Regions from separate parts of the Alloalcanivorax sp. C16-1 genome, predicted to be linked through region 1. Evidence: predicted binding sites of a transcription regulator. Region 1 holds the regulator's gene; the other holds the start of a gene.
What was found. Region 1 encodes sigma-54, which starts transcription at its own class of promoters, with help from an activator protein. Its sites were predicted from a motif close to TGGCACNNNNNTTGCTNT; they were not measured.
Positions count from the first base shown of each region.

Region 2: a site for sigma-54 is predicted at 3,846-3,863, ahead of glnK (P-II family nitrogen regulator). Genes of this name have one in related genera too.

Region 1 covers NZ_JBKFTK010000002.1:126,189-133,958, reverse strand. Annotated here, with positions in the region: gene lptC (LPS export ABC transporter periplasmic protein LptC) at 1-476, shown strand, start outside; gene lptA (lipopolysaccharide transport periplasmic protein LptA) at 454-981, shown strand; gene lptB (LPS export ABC transporter ATP-binding protein) at 982-1,707, shown strand; gene ACLD0W_RS07765 (RNA polymerase factor sigma-54) at 1,840-3,285, shown strand; gene hpf (ribosome hibernation-promoting factor, HPF/YfiA family) at 3,333-3,632, shown strand; gene ptsN (PTS IIA-like nitrogen regulatory protein PtsN) at 3,651-4,124, shown strand; gene rapZ (RNase adapter RapZ) at 4,147-5,001, shown strand; gene ACLD0W_RS07745 (HPr family phosphocarrier protein) at 4,998-5,267, shown strand; gene mgtE (magnesium transporter) at 5,340-6,698, shown strand; gene ACLD0W_RS07735 (BPSS1780 family membrane protein) at 6,718-7,659, opposite strand; gene ACLD0W_RS07730 (BPSS1780 family membrane protein) at 7,656-7,770, opposite strand, start outside.
Region 2 covers NZ_JBKFTK010000001.1:1,266,088-1,273,857, forward strand. Annotated here, with positions in the region: gene ACLD0W_RS06030 (alkyl/aryl-sulfatase) at 1-303, shown strand, start outside; gene ACLD0W_RS06035 (autotransporter domain-containing protein) at 413-3,373, shown strand; gene ACLD0W_RS06040 (accessory factor UbiK family protein) at 3,398-3,649, opposite strand; gene glnK (P-II family nitrogen regulator) at 3,972-4,310, shown strand; gene ACLD0W_RS06050 (ammonium transporter) at 4,381-5,640, shown strand; gene ACLD0W_RS06055 (paraquat-inducible protein A) at 5,848-6,492, shown strand; gene ACLD0W_RS06060 (paraquat-inducible protein A) at 6,476-7,003, shown strand; gene ACLD0W_RS06065 (intermembrane transport protein PqiB) at 6,981-7,770, shown strand, end outside.

The DNA of each region.
Region 1 (7,770 bases):
ACAACCCCCTGGAGGACGATCGCGAGGCCTTTCTCAGCGCCCCGCTGATCATTGCCGACACCATTACCGCCAAGGCCTATGACCGGGACACCGGCAAGGTCAGCTACGAGCTCAAGGCCGATCACCTGGAGCAGTTTCAACGGGAGGCGCTGACCACGCTCACCGAGCCGGATCTGCGCATGGAAAACGACAACGGCATCTGGACCATCCGTTCCCGCCGTGGTGAAGTGCGCGACAACGGCGACCTGATCGTGTTTCTGGATCAGGTCAAGGCACGCAGCGAGACCAACGGCGTCACGCTCAGCACCGACGAACTGGAGTATCTGAACGATGCCAGCCAGGTCCGCTCGCCGGGCGCGCTGACCCTGGAGCATCGCGACGGCAACACCCGCGCCGGCAGCATGCGGTCGGACCTGACCAGCGGCGAAATGACCCTCGAAAAAGGAGTGGTAAGTGAATTCACGGGCAGCAATTAAAGGGCTCGGCCTGTTCGGGCTGCTGTTCGCCGGCCTGGCCGGCGCCGCCCAGCCTCCCGGCGGCCAGCCCGTGGAGGTGAGCGCCGACAGCGCCACCTTCGAGCAAAGCGCCGGCACCGGCGTGTACCGCGGCGACGCGGAACTGATCCAGGGCAACCGGCGCCTGAACGCCGACGTGATCCGGCTGTTCACGGAGAACAACCAACTGGTACGCGTGGAGGCCACCGGCAATCCGGTGCGCATGCGCGAGGGCGAGGACCTGCAGGCGCGGGCCAGGAACCTGGTCTACGACCTGCGCGCCCGGCGGCTGGTGCTTACCGGCGACGCCCATGTGGACCACCAGGGCAACACCTTCGAGGGCGCCCGGGTGCAGTACAACCTGGATTCACGGCGGGTGGACGCCAGCGGTGAAGGCGACAAGCGCGTGCGGCTGGTGATCCCGGCCAAGAACACCGAGCCGGCCGGCGAAAACGGCGCTCAAGACGGCAACACGGAGACCCCCTGAATGGCACATCTGAGCGCCCATAACCTGGCCAAAAGCTACAAAAGCACCCGCGTCATCGAGGACGTGTCCCTGGAAGTGGAAGCCGGCCAGATCGTCGGCCTGCTGGGCCCCAACGGCGCCGGCAAGACCACCTGCTTCTATATGATCGTGGGTCTGGTGGCCGCCGATGCCGGCCGCATCGAAATCAACGGCGACGACATCACCCACCTGCCGATGCACGGCCGCGCCCGCCGGGGCATCGGCTATCTGCCCCAGGAAGCCAGTATTTTCCGCCGGCTCACCGTGGAGCAGAACATCATGGCGATCCTGGAAACGCGCAAGGAAATGACCAAGGCGCAGCGCGAGGAGCAACTGGAAAGCCTGCTCAGCGAGTTCCACATCGACCACATTCGCGACTCCATGGGCATGAGCCTGTCCGGCGGCGAACGCCGGCGGGCGGAAATCGCCCGCGGGCTGGCCACCAACCCGGATTTCATCCTGCTGGACGAGCCCTTCGCCGGCGTCGATCCGATCTCGGTGAACGACATCAAGGGCATCATCCGCCACCTGAAGGAACGGGGCATCGGCGTGCTGATCACCGACCATAACGTGCGCGAAACCCTGGACATCTGCGACACGGCCTATATTGTCAGTACCGGTCACATCATCGCCGACGGCGACGCCACCACCATTCTCGGCAACCAGCAGGTTCGCGACGTCTACCTGGGGGCGGACTTCCGGCTATAACCGGAACCGGCCACCCGCGCCGGCCCCGCCCTACACCCTCGCCCCGGGAAAAGCAACACTTGGCATGATTATTGCTTAAAGCAAATTAATGCTGCTATGCTGCCCGACTTCGGGAACGAGCGACCCAGTAGCATGAAACCCACTCTACAACTGCAAATCGGCCAGCAGCTGACCATGACGCCCCAGCTGCAGCAGGCAATCCGCCTGCTGCAGCTGTCGACGCTGGACCTGCGCATGGAGATCCAGCAGGCGGTGGAGAACAACCCCCTGCTGGAGCTGGAAGACGGCGCCGAGGACTTTTCCGCGGACGACCCGGACGGCGACGGCGAGATGGAGCTGGAGCGCGACGACGCCCTGGACGACCTGGTCGAGGGCAGCGTGGAAACCGACAGCGAGTGGGACGACCTCTATGTGGGCCAGAGCAGCGCCGGCGCCGGTGAAGGCGACGACGCGGACGCCTGGCAACAGCGCCACGCCAACCCGGACACCCTGCTCGACCACCTGGAGTGGCAGCTCAACCTGACCCCGATGAGCGACCGCGACCGGGTGATCGCCCAGATCATCCTGGAAGCCCTGGACGAGCGCGGCTATGTCACGGTTTCCCTCGAGGATCTGGTGGGCACCGCCGAGACCCAGATCGCCGACCCGGACGACCCGTTGGAAGACGACGAGGTGGTGGCGGTGCTGCACCGCCTGCAGCAGTTCGACCCGGTGGGCGTGGCCAGCCGCGACCTGGCCGAATGCCTGGGCGTGCAATTGGCCCAGCTGGCCGCCGACACCCCTCATCTGGACACCGCCCGCGCCCTGCTGGTCCACCAGGAGCTGTTGGAAAAACACGACTACGCCGGCCTGCGTCGCGCCCTGGCGGTGAGTGAGGCGGACCTGGTGGCGGCACTGGGTCTGCTGCGCACCCTGGACCCGGCACCGGGCCAGCAGATCGGCGGCGACACCGCCGACTACGCGGTGCCCGACGTGGTGGTGCGCGCCCACCGGGGCGGCTGGCGGGTGGAGCTCAACGAAGAGGTGCTGCCCAAGGTCAATCTGCAGGCCCAGTACGCGCAGATGGCGCGGCAGGTGGGCGGCGACGACGGTCAGTACCTGCGCAACTGCATGCAGGAAGCCAAGTGGTTCCTGAAAAGCCTGCAAAGTCGCAACGACACCCTGCTCAAGGTCGCCAGCCGCATCGTCGAGGTGCAGCAGGACTTCTTCAACTACGGCGAGGAAGCCATGAAACCGCTGGTGCTGGCCGACATCGCCGAGGCGGTGGAGATGCACGAATCCACCATCAGCCGGGTCACCAACCAGAAATTCATGCTCACGCCCCGGGGCGTGTTCGAGCTCAAGTACTTCTTCTCCAGCCATGTGGACACGGACGGCGGCGGTGAGTGTTCCTCCACCGCCATTCGTGCCATCATTAAGAAGCTGGTCGCCGCCGAGAACCCTCGCAAGCCGCTCAGCGACAACAAGCTGGCAAGCCTGCTCAACGACCAGGGCATCAAGGTGGCGCGCCGCACCGTCGCCAAGTACCGCGAGGCGATGCGAATCCCGTCCTCCAGCGCGCGCAAGCGGCTGGTCTAGGCCGGACCGGAACGGATATCTCTTCGACAAGAGAGAAGGAGCCAGCTATGCAGATCAACCTCAGTGGCCACCATCTGGACATCACCGACGCCCTGCGTGACTACGTGGACGAGAAGTTCGCCAAACTGGAGCGCCACTCCGACCAGATCACCAGCGTTCAGGTGATCCTTTCCCCGGAGCCCAAGAGCCATAAGGCGGAATCCACCATTCATATATCCGGAGCGGACCTGTTCGCCACCGCCCAGGCGGACGACATGTACGCGGCCATTGATGCGCTGACCAGCAAGCTGGACCGGCAAATTCTCAAACACAAGGAAAAGACCGTGGGCCGCAAGCACGGCCACTAGGTCGCCCAGAACCCGATTATGCGAGTACGCGAACTGCTCACCGAAGACCGCACCTATGACGACGTGGCGGTCACCAGTAAAAAACGGTTGCTCGACCAAATCGCCCAGCTGGCCGCGGCCAGCTGTGGCGGCCTCAACGAGCAGGAAGTCTTCGACGCCCTGGTGGCCCGCGAAAAGCTGGGCTCCACCGGCATCGGCGAGGGCATCGCCATCCCCCACTGCCGGCTGGGTCACTGCGACGCCGCCATCGGCCTGCTGCTGAAGCTGTCCGAACCGGTGGACTTCGACGCGGTGGACGGGCGTCCGGTGGACCTGGTGTTCGTGCTGCTGGTGCCGGAACAGAACCCGGAACAGCACCTCAAGACCCTCAGCCACCTGGCCAATCTGTTCAACGACGACGACTACCGCAGCGACCTGCGCCACGCCCACGGCAATCAGCGTCTGTATCAGACCGCGGTGGAATCGGAGGCCGAAATTCGCCTGGCATCCTGAGCCGGTCGGCCGGACCATCGCTATGAAACTGACCATCCTCAGCGGACGATCGGGCTCGGGCAAGACCACCGCCCTCCAGGCCCTGGAAGACCACGGCTATTATTGCGTGGACAACCTGCCCCTGGGCCTGCTCCCCACCCTCGCGGCGCAATTGCAGAACGAGGACCACGCGCCGCAGCGCGTGGCGGTGGGCGTGGACGCCCGCAACCTGCCCCGCCAGTTGCTGGCGTTCAATCGCATCATTGAGGAACTGCGCCAGCAGCCGCTGGACACCGAGATCATCTTTCTCGAGGCGGAGCCGGCCACGCTGTTGAAGCGGTTCAGCGCCACCCGTCGCCGGCACCCCCTGAGCGGCGACGAACGCACCCTGGCCGACGCCATCGAGCTGGAAGCCAAACTGCTGGCCGATATCCGCCAGCTCGCCGATCTGGTGATCGACACCAGCAACCTGGACGTGCACACCCTGCGCAATATGATCCGCCAGCGGGTGGCGCGCCGGGACGTGCGGCTGTCCCTGCTGATCCAGTCGTTCGGCTACAAGAACGGCCTGCCCCACGACGCCGACCTGGTGTTCGACGTGCGCGCCCTGCCCAACCCACACTGGCAGGGGGACCTGCGCCCGCTCACCGGCCGCGACGACAAGGTGGCCGAGTTTCTGCGCGGCCACCCGGAAAGCGGCGCCATGCTCGACGACATCTTTCACTTCCTGGACCGCTGGCTGCCCGCCTACGGCGCCAACGATCGCAGCTACGTGACCGTGGCGGTGGGCTGCACCGGTGGCCGCCACCGCTCGGTCTACATCACCGAACAGCTGGCCCAACGGCTGCGCGAAAAGGGCGTGCCCCTGCACGTGCGCCACCGGGAGCTGGATGGATGATTGAGCGGAACCTGACGATCACCAACAAGCTCGGCCTGCACGCCCGCGCCGCCGCCAAGGTGGTGAGCGTATCCTGCCGCTACAGCTGCACCATCCAGGTGCTGCACGGCGAGCGCCAGATCGACGCCAAAAGCATCATGGGCCTGCTGATGCTGGGCGCCGCCAAGGGCACCACCCTGACGGTGCGGGTGGACGGCGAGGACGAAGTGCCCGCCATGGACGAACTGGCCGACCTGTTCGAACGCAAGTTCGACGAAGGCGAGTAGCGGCCGCTTTTTCACCCTTTGATCCTTCCCTGGCCGGCGCTGGGTTAAACTGGCGCACAGCGAGGAGGGGTCATGTCCGAACAAAGTCAGCACAAGCGCAATCTCAACGCCGTTAACCGGGCCCTGGCCGGGGGCACCTTTTCCCAGGTGCGCCAGTTGCTCAACAGCCTGCCCGGCGCCGAGACCGCCCACCTGCTGGAATCCTCCCCGCCCCGGGAACGGGAAATTCTCTGGCGCCTGCTCAGCCAGGAGCAGGAAACCGAGGTGCTGCAGTACCTGGGCGAGGAGGTGCGCGTGGAACTGCTGCGCGACCTGCCGCCGGAAGAACTGGTCCCGCTGATCGAGGATCTGGACACCGACGACCTGGCCGACCTGCTGCAGGAATTGCCCGAGCAGGTCACCAGCCAGGTGCTGGCCGCCCTGGACGCGCAGAACCGGGAACGCCTGGAACAGGTGATGAGCTACCCGGAGGACACCGCCGGCGGCCTGATGAACACCGACGTGATCACGGTGCGCCCGGAGATCACCTTCGGCGTGGTACAGCGCTATCTGCGCCGTCGCGGTGAAATCCCCGAAACCACCGACAACCTACTGGTGGTCAATCGCCGCAACCAGTTTATCGGCGTGCTGCCGCTGACCCGGGTGCTGATCTCCGACCCGGGCACCACGGTGCGCGAAGCCATGCGCACCGACGTGGAGGCGATCCCCGCCGACCGCCCCGCCCACGACGTGGCCAAGCTGTTCGAACGGCTCGACCTGATCACCGCCGCGGTGGTGGACGAGAACGGCGTGCTGGTGGGCCGGATCACCATCGATGACGTGGTGGACGTGATCCGCGAGGAAGCGGACCACTCGCTGATGGGCATGGCCGGCCTGGACGAGGACGAGGACACCTTCGGCTCGGTGTGGCACACGGTGCGGCGCCGTTCCCTGTGGCTGGGCATCAACCTGCTCACCGCCCTGGCCGCCTCGGCGGTGATCAGTCTGTTCGAAAACACCCTGGAAAAAGTGGTGGCCCTGGCGGTGCTGATGCCGATCGTGGCCAGCATGGGCGGCATCGCCGGCAGCCAGACCCTGACGCTGGTGATCCGCGCCATGGCCCTGGGCCAGGTGCAGGAAGGCAATACCCGTTATCTGTTCACCAAGGAACTGGCGGTGGGCGCGCTCAACGGCCTGCTCTGGGCCCTGGTGATCGGCGCCACCGCCGCGCTCTGGTTCGACGACGCCAGCCTGGGCATGATCATCGCCTCGGCCATGGTGCTGAACCTGGTGGTGGCCGCCGGCGCCGGGGCCCTGATTCCCATCGCCATGAAACGCATGGGCATCGACCCGGCGCTGGCCGGGTCGGTGGTGCTCACCACCATTACGGATGTGGTCGGGTTCTTCGCGTTTCTGGGGCTGGCGACGATTCTCTACGCCAGTTTGCTCTAGCGGCCTGGCGGCCGCCTCCTCACAAATCCGGCGTGGCGTCCGGTTCGTCGTCGCCGACGCCGAAGATATCCCGGAACGAGGCGTAGACGGACACCGTGGTCAGGGCCAGCAAGAACAGGGCGAACACCAGGGACAGGAGGCCGCTGACCAGGCCCACCACCAGCATGGCCAGGCTGTCCGCGCCGAACAGCAGATTCGCGCCGGCCAGCAGCACACCGAGCAACACCGCCAGCAGCAGCAAGAACAGCATCGGCACCAGGCCGTACCAGAGCATCGGCAGCCAGTTGCGAAGCACCGCCACCAGACTCTCCTTCAGCGCCGGCAGGGGCCGGCGGTCGCCGAAGAACACCAGCGGCACCTGAAACCAGATCACCGCCATATAGGGGATCGACACCGCCACCATGATCAGCATCAGCAGCGCGGTCTTGATGATACCCATCTGCCCGAACGCCGAGGCGGAGGCCGGATCCAGGGGCTCGCCCTGGAAGCCGGCGGTAAACAGGGCGGCGATTTCCCGGCCGAACAGCAGCAGCGCCGCCGCCACCATCACCAGGGTGAACAGAATCTGCAGCCCCACCTGGGTCAGGCCGGTCAGGAACAGGGGCCCGGTGCGCTGGGAAAAGCCGGCGAACAGCTGCCCGAAATCGAACTCCTCATCGTGCCAGCGCCGCCAGGCCAGTTGCATCAGACCGGCCGCCAGCACCGGCCCGATCAGCGTCGGCGCGAAGTTGCCGAGCACCGGCACGAACAGTCCGAGCAGGCTGATGCCCATGATCACCGCCATGAACACCAGCAGGGCCAGGCACCAGAGCACCCGGTTGGCGGCGGTGAGCCGCCAGGCCCGCCGCCACCACAGCCAGCCATGGCCGATCGGCCGGCGCCTGGCGGCGCCGACCCGCTCGGGGCCGGGGCCGGCGGGCCCGCCCAGGTCCGCTTCCGGGCCCTGGTAGGGATTGATCATGACGCGGTCAGGACCTGTTTAAAGGACAGATAGAAGGCGCCGGCCAGGATCGGCATCACGAACAGCCAGCCGAGCAGCGCCGGCAGCGCCGCCAGCGCCACGATCACGGTG
Region 2 (7,770 bases), on a different contig from region 1:
CTGAACTGGACCTTCCCGGACCTGGACGCGCCGGAGCAGCAACGCTTCGCGTTGACCCTGCGCAACGGCGTGCTCACCCACCTGGCCGGCCGCCACCACCCGTGCCCCCGGGTGTCGGCGACCATGAACAAGACCGATCTGGACCGGGTGGCCATGGGCCGCCTGACCCTGGAAGCGGCCCTGGAGGAAGGCACCATTCAGGTGCAGGGCGACGCCGGCGCTCTGGAGCGCCTGTTCGGCCTGCTCGACGAGTTCGCCCCGGGCTTCGACATCGTCACGCCGCCCACTACGAGTATGGCCTGATAGCGCCGGAGTGATTCCCCGGTAATAATGCACAAAAATGATGTGAAATTGATCGCAAAACCGATGCCAGAGTCGGTGCGCTTTTGTTGTGCGTTATAAGGGGAAGGCGGTGAAACCATTCCATACTCGCGGGCCGGGGGCGGGCGCTCTGACGCTGATGGCCGGGCTGGCACTGGCCGGCCCGGCGCTGGCGGTTCCGGCGGACTACATGATCGACAACGGCGCGGTGGTCGAACTGCCCGGCGACCGACCGGATCCCTGGGACACCGGCGGCCATCTGTTCGTCGGCTTTGACGGCGCCGGCGAACTGACCGTGGCCGGCGGCGCCGAGGTCAACGCCGGCTTTACCATTCTCGGCAACTTCGAGGATTCGGCGGGCACTCTCACGGTGACCGGGCCGCAAACCCGGTTCACCAGTGACGACGGCATGGTATTCGGCACCTTCGGCTCCGCCGATGTGCTGTTCGCCGACGGCGCCACCATCTCGTCCAACGGCTCCACCCTGGGCCAGGAAGAAGGCGGCGAGGCGGTGATGCGGGTGGAAGGCGCGGACACCGATTGGGACGTGGCCGCCACCCTGACCGTGGGCCTGCGCGGCCAGGCGGACCTGACCATCCAGGATGCCGACGTTCACTCCGACAGTTATCTGGTGCTGGGCCGCTACGCCCCCGGGAAAGGCACCGTGCACCTGGACGGCGGCCGCCTGAGCAATGCCTTCTATGCCGCCGTGGGCCAGGCCGGCGAGGGCGTGATCACCATGAGCAATGGCGCCCGGGTGGACACCGCCCAGGGCCTGCTCGGCTGGGAAAGCACCGCCCGTGGCGAGCTTCATATGACCGGCGCCGACACCCTCTGGTCCGGCCAGGGCTATCTGTTCGTGGGCTACCAGGGCGAGGGCCTGGCCACCGTGGCCAACGGCGCCACCGTACGTATCGCCCCGGCGGGGCAGACGCCGTCGCTGGTGATTATCGGCGGCGATCCGGACGCCCGCGGGCGCCTCTACCTGGGTGGCGAGACCACCGCCACCGGCGCGGGGTTTCTGGACGTTCAGGAAGTGCGTTTCTCCGGCGGCGACGGCGGCCTGGTGTTCAACCACACCGACCAGGGCTATGAGTTCCTGCCGGTGTTCAACGGCAACGGGCTGATCGAACACCGGGCCGGCGACACCGTTCTCAATGGCCAGTCCGGCGGCTTCAGCGGCATCGCCCGGCTCACCGGCGGCACCCTGACGCTGGCCGCCGACCAGGCCCTGGGCAGCGGCACCCTGGAACTGGACGGTGGCACCCTGGCCACCCGGGGCACCGTGACCCTGGGCAACGCCCTGCGCCAGCTCGCCGACACCACGCTGCGGGCCGGGGCGGGCACCGCCACCTTTACCGGGGACCTGGACCTGGGCGATTACCTGCTCACCGTGGACGGTGACGGCGATACCGTCTTCCAGGGCGATATCAGCGCCGGCGCCGGTGCCCTGGAGAAAGTGGGCAGCGGCCGCCTGGCCCTGCTCGGCGATGCCAGCGCCTACGCCGGCCTGCATGAAGTACGCGATGGCGTGCTGGCGGTGGACGGCGCGCTCGGTGGCGAACTGACCGTGTTCAGCGGCGGGCGCCTGCAGGGCAATGGCCGGGTGGGCAGCACCGAAGTGCGCGCCGGCGGCACCCTGGCACCGGGCAATTCCATTGGCGCCCTGACCGTGGACGGGGATCTGACCCTGCTGGACGGTGCCGCGTTCGAGGTGGAGGTGGACCCGGCCGGCAGCGCCGCCGATCATCTGCACGTCACCGGCCAGGCGACCCTGGCCGGCTCCGTGGTGCACATCGGCGACGCCGGTGAATACCGGCCGATCAGCCGCTACCGCATTCTCACCGCCGACGACGGTCTGGTGGACCGCTTCGACCAGGTGGCCTCGGATTTTCTGTTCCTGGACGCGGCGCTGCTCTATGACGCCAATAACGTGGACCTGGAACTGCGCCGCAACGACCTGGACTTCGCCGCCGTCGCCACCACCGACAACCAGCGGGCGGTGGCCGGCGGCGTGCAGAGCCTGGGTGCCGGCAACGCCCTGCACGATACGGTGGCGCTGCAGACCGGCTCGCCGGCGGCGCTGGCCGCTGCCTACGACAGCCTCAGCGGTGAGGTGCACGCCAGTGCCGCCGGGGCGCTGCTGGAAGACAGCCGGCTGCTGCGGGACACGGCCCTGGAGCGCTTCGGCGACGACGACCGGCTGGCCGCCGGCACCACCCTGGCCCGGGGCCAGGGCATCACCGCCTGGCTGCGCGCCTACGGCAACGTGGGTCAGACCGACGGCGAACCCGGCACCGCGGATCGTGACCGTGACACCCAGGGCGCCCTGCTGGGCGTGGATCGGGTGTTCACCGGCGGCGGCCGTGCCGGCGTTCTGCTCGGCGCCGGGCGTACCGACCTGAACCTGGCGGACCGGCGCGGCAGCGCCGACATCGACAGCGTCCACGCCGGCCTGTTCGGCGAGTACCGCCACGGGCCCGGTGCCCTGCGCGGCGGTCTGTTCTACAGCCACCACCGCATCGATACCCGGCGCCGGGCGGTACTCGGGGGCCTTGATGAATCCCTGACCGGCGACCGGGACGCGGACACCTGGCAGACGTTCGTGGAGGCGGCGCACCGTTTCGGGGCCACCCGTGGCGTGGAGCCGTTCGTGCGGCTGGCGCAGGTGCGCACGGTGCTGCACGGTGGCGACGAGAAGGGCGGCGACGCCGCTCTGCACGGGGCCCGGGAAACCCTGGACACCACCTTCAGCACGCTGGGGACGCGGCTGTTCACCACCCTGGCCGGCGAGCCCACCACCCGTCTGTACGGCAGCCTGGGCTGGCGGCACGCCTTGGGCGACACCACCCCGGAAGCGTCAATGCGCTTTGCCGGTGGCGAGTCGTTCACGGTGGAAGGGGCGCCGCTGGCCCGCGATACCCTGGTGATGGAGGTCGGCTTCAGCTGGCTGCTGGCACCGCGCGCCACCCTGACCCTGGGTTACCTGGGCGAGACCGGCGATGGCCGGGCTGACCACGGTGGTCAGGCCCGCTTCGGTTGGTCGTTCTGATTGCTTTCCTGATGCCTTCTTGGATCAAGACGGGTCGGCGGCGCTTTCCAGCGCCGCCACCTGCTTCTCCAGCGCTTCCAGACGGGCGCGGGTGCGCTCCAGCACCTGCCGCTGCACCTCGAATTCCTCCCGGCTGACCAGATCCAGGCGGGTCACGGTCTCCCCCAGCACCGCGCGCACGCTGTGCTCCACGTCCTGACGCAGACGGCCCAGGTCGGCGGGCAGATGGCGGCTGATGTCGGCCATCAGGCGGTCGATAAAGGCTTGGCTTTGCATGGCCGGAAGCTCCACTATTTGCGGGTCGGGCGAAAAGGAGTCCGATGGTAGCATGGCGGCCGGGATGCGGAGCACCGCATCGGCATGCACCGTTTTGGGGTGTGCTCCAAAGCGGTGCACCATAAAGCCGCTACCGACCCGGCAGGATGCCAGGATCCAGGTTCCAACCCTCTGAAAATGCGTGACTTTTTAAAACTGGCATGGGTCGTGCAGAAAACGGGCTAGAGCGTTCGATCATGTGGACGGATCGGGAACCAAAGCGGGGCCTGAAACCCGGCGGACGCGTCAACGGACGCAGCATAAGCGTTTGAAGGAGATAGAAATGAAACTGGTTACAGCCATCATCAAGCCGTTCAAATTGGACGACGTGCGTGAAGCACTGTCCGAGATCGGCGTCCAGGGCATCACCGTCACCGAGGTGAAGGGCTTCGGGCGTCAGAAAGGGCACACCGAGCTCTACCGCGGTGCGGAATACGTGGTCGATTTCCTGCCCAAGGTAAAGATTGAAGTGGCCATCGCGGAAGCCAGCCTGGATCAGGTGATCGAAGCCATCACCAAGGCGGCCAACACCGGGAAGATTGGCGACGGCAAAATTTTCGTCACCACCCTGGAACAGGCCATTCGTATCCGCACCGGCGAGACCGGCGAGGACGCGATCTAAGTCAAGCAACGTGTAAAACGACCCATGCCAAGGTCCTGATCACGCTTCCAAATTCTCGGAGGGTTGCAACGTGGAAAATCAAATTTTCGAGCTTCAGTACGCCATCGACACCTTTTACTTCCTGGTGTGTGGCGCGCTGGTAATGTGGATGGCCGCCGGCTTCGCCATGCTTGAGGCAGGTCTGGTGCGTGCCAAGAACACCACGGAAATTCTTACCAAGAACGTGGCGCTGTATGCCATCGCCTGCATCATGTATCTGGTGTGCGGCTACGCCATCATGTACGACGGCGGCATCTTCCTGAACGGCATCGAGTCCTTCGATCTGGCCGGTGTGCTGGCGGACTCCGCCTCCAACGGCTTTGACGGCGACTCCGTGTACTCCGCCGCGTCCGACTTCTTCTTCCAGGTGGTGTTCGTGGCCACCGCCATGTCCATCGTCTCCGGTGCCGTGGCCGAGCGCATGAAGCTGTGGGCGTTCCTGGCCTTCGCCGTGGTGATGACCGGTTTCATCTACCCGATGGAAGGCTCCTGGACCTGGAACGGTGCCGACGTGTTCGGCATGTACAACCTGGGCGACCTGGGCTTCTCCGACTTCGCCGGCTCCGGCATCGTGCACATGGCCGGTGCGTCCGCCGCCCTGGCCGGTGTGCTGCTGCTCGGCCCGCGTAAAGGCAAATACGGCCCCAACGGTCAGATCCACGCGATCCCCGGCGCCAACCTGCCGCTGGCCACCCTGGGTACCTTCATCCTGTGGATGGGCTGGTTCGGCTTCAACGGCGGTTCCGTGCTGAAACTGGGCGACGCCGCCAACGCGCACTCCGTGGCCATGGTGTTCCTGAACACCAACGCCGCCGCCGCCGGTGGTGCCGTGGCCGCGCTGATCGTCGGTCGCTTCCTGTTCGGCAAGGCCGACCTGACCATGCTGCTCAACGGCGCCCTGGCCGGTCTGGTGACCATCACCGCCGAGCCGTCCACGCCCACCGCCCTGACCGCCACGCTGTTCGGTGCCATGGGTGGCGTGCTGGTGGTGTTCAGCATCATCGCCCTGGACAAACTGAAGATCGACGATCCGGTCGGCGCCATCTCCGTGCACGGTGTGGTCGGTCTGCTGGGTCTGCTGCTGGTGCCCTTCACCAACGACGGTTCCACCTTCCTCGGTCAGATCGTCGGCGCCATCACCATCTTCGTGTGGGTGTTCGTGGCCAGCCTGATCGTCTGGGGTGTGCTCAAGGCGGTGGTCGGTATCCGTGTCAGCGAAGAGGAAGAGTACGAAGGCATGGACCTGATCGACTGCGGGATGGAAGCCTACCCGGAATTCGTGAAAAGCTGATTCTGTTTCCTTCCTTGGAACGTTGCTGGGCGCCTTCGGGCGCCCTTTTTTTGACTTGTTTTTGTGACCACCATCCCTGGCGGTCACCCTTCGGGCCGTCGCTAGCGCGACGCCAAAAATCGTTCCTGACGATTTTTTTGCGCTCTTTTACCGCCTGGTTACGTTCCGTGCATGGAGCGGCGGGGCGCGGCTGGCTAGAGTGCCTGGATGTCCGATTCACTTTCGCCTTCCCGCGCCGCGCCGGCGCTGATATGCCACGACTGCGCCCTGCGTCTGGCGCCTCCGGCGGCCCCCCGGGGCCACTGGTACTGCCCCCGGTGCGGCGCCCGGCTGGGCTCGCGTCATCGCCTGCGCACCCAGACGGTGCTGGCCCTGGCCGCCACCGCCCTGGTGCTGTGGCTGCCGGCCGTGAGTCTGCCGCTGGTGTACGTGGACCAGTTCGGCGTGGGCGGTTCGGTGTCGATCCTGTCCAGCGTGGCGGCGCTGTTCCAGGACCGCCACGGGCTGGTGGCGGCGGTGGTGTTCGTCACCCTGGTGCTGATGCCGCCGGCGCAGATGCTGGCGCTGCTGGTGGCCATGGCGCGCCTGCGCGCCGGCGGGCGGCCGGGCCGCTGGTTGTGGTGGTACCGCCAGGGCCGTGAGTGGGCGATGCCGGAGATCTTTTTGCTCGGCGCGCTGATCGCCACCACCGAACTGGGCGGCAACGCCAGCCTGCGGCTCGGCACCGGCCTGTTCTGTCTGATCGGTCTGGTGGTCACCCGCTGGATCGCCGAGGGGCTGGCGGACCCGGCGGCCCTGGACCGGCTGCTGGAACAACGGCGGCGCGAGGCCGGCGATGACCACCGTGGCTGAGCCGCCGAAGGCGGGCCGGCGGCGACCGCTGGCCTGGGCGCTGCTGGTGGCCGCCGCGGTGTGGCTGATACCGGCCAACCTGCTGCCGATCATGACCTTTGAAACCCTGGGCCGGGAGCAGGCCGGCACCATCGCCGATGGCGTGTTGCGGCTGCTGCAATCGGGCATGCCGGGCCTGGCTCTGGTGGTGTTCACCGCCAGCCTGCTGATTCCGATTCTCAAGATTCTGGTGCTGGCGGTGATCTACTGGCGCACTCCGGCGCACCCGCGCCCGCGCGGCGCCATCCGCGCCTACCGGCTGGTCTACTGGATCGGCCGCTGGTCGATGCTGGACGTGTTCGTGGTGGCCCTGCTGGCCGGGCTGATGCGTTTCGGCGTGCTGGCCCGGGCGGTGCCGGAGCCGGGCATTACCGCCTTCGCCCTGGCCGTGGTGCTGACCATGCTGTCCGCCCACGCCTTCGTCACTTCGCAACTCTGGGAACCCGACCATGGATCAGGTGCAAACCCGTAGTACCCGCTGGCCCTCGCCGATCTGGCTGGTGCCGTTGATCAGCATCGCGCTGGCCGGCTGGCTGCTCTATCAGGAATTTCTCAGCAGCGATCAGACCGTGGTGATCACCTTCGAACAGGGCAGTGGCCTGAAACCCGGGGTGCCGGTGAAGTACCGGGGGGTGCCGGTGGGGCAGATCGATGAAATCCGCCTCAGCGACGATCTTGATCAGGTGGAGGTGCACGCCAGCCTGAACCGGGATGCGCGGGCGCTGGCCCGGGAGAACAGCCGCTTCTGGATCGTGGAGCCGGAGATCGGCGTGGCCGGGGCGCGCAATCTGGACACCCTGGTGGAGGGCAAATACATCGCCGTGAAGCCCGGCGAGGGCGAACCGGCGAGCCGTTTCCAGGGCCTGTCGGCGCCGCCGGACCAGCAGCCGGAGTCCGGCCTCAAGCTGACCCTGGTGGCCGACACCCTGGGTTCCCTGAAGCCGGGACGGCAGGTGTTCTACCGGGACCTGGCGGTGGGCACCATCGGCGACAGCCAGCTGTCCCGGGACGCCCGCCATGTGGAAATCGAGGTGGTGATCCAGCCTCGCTACGCCAAGCTGGTGCGCACCAATTCGAAATTCTGGAACAGCTCCGGGCTGGATGTGGACTTCGGCCTGTTCACCGGCGCCGATATCCGCGCCAGCTCGGTGGAGAACCTGCTGCGCGGCGGCGTCAGCTTCGCCACCCCGGATCAGGCCGGGCCGCTGGCCGGGGCCGGCCAGCGCTTCGAGTTGAATT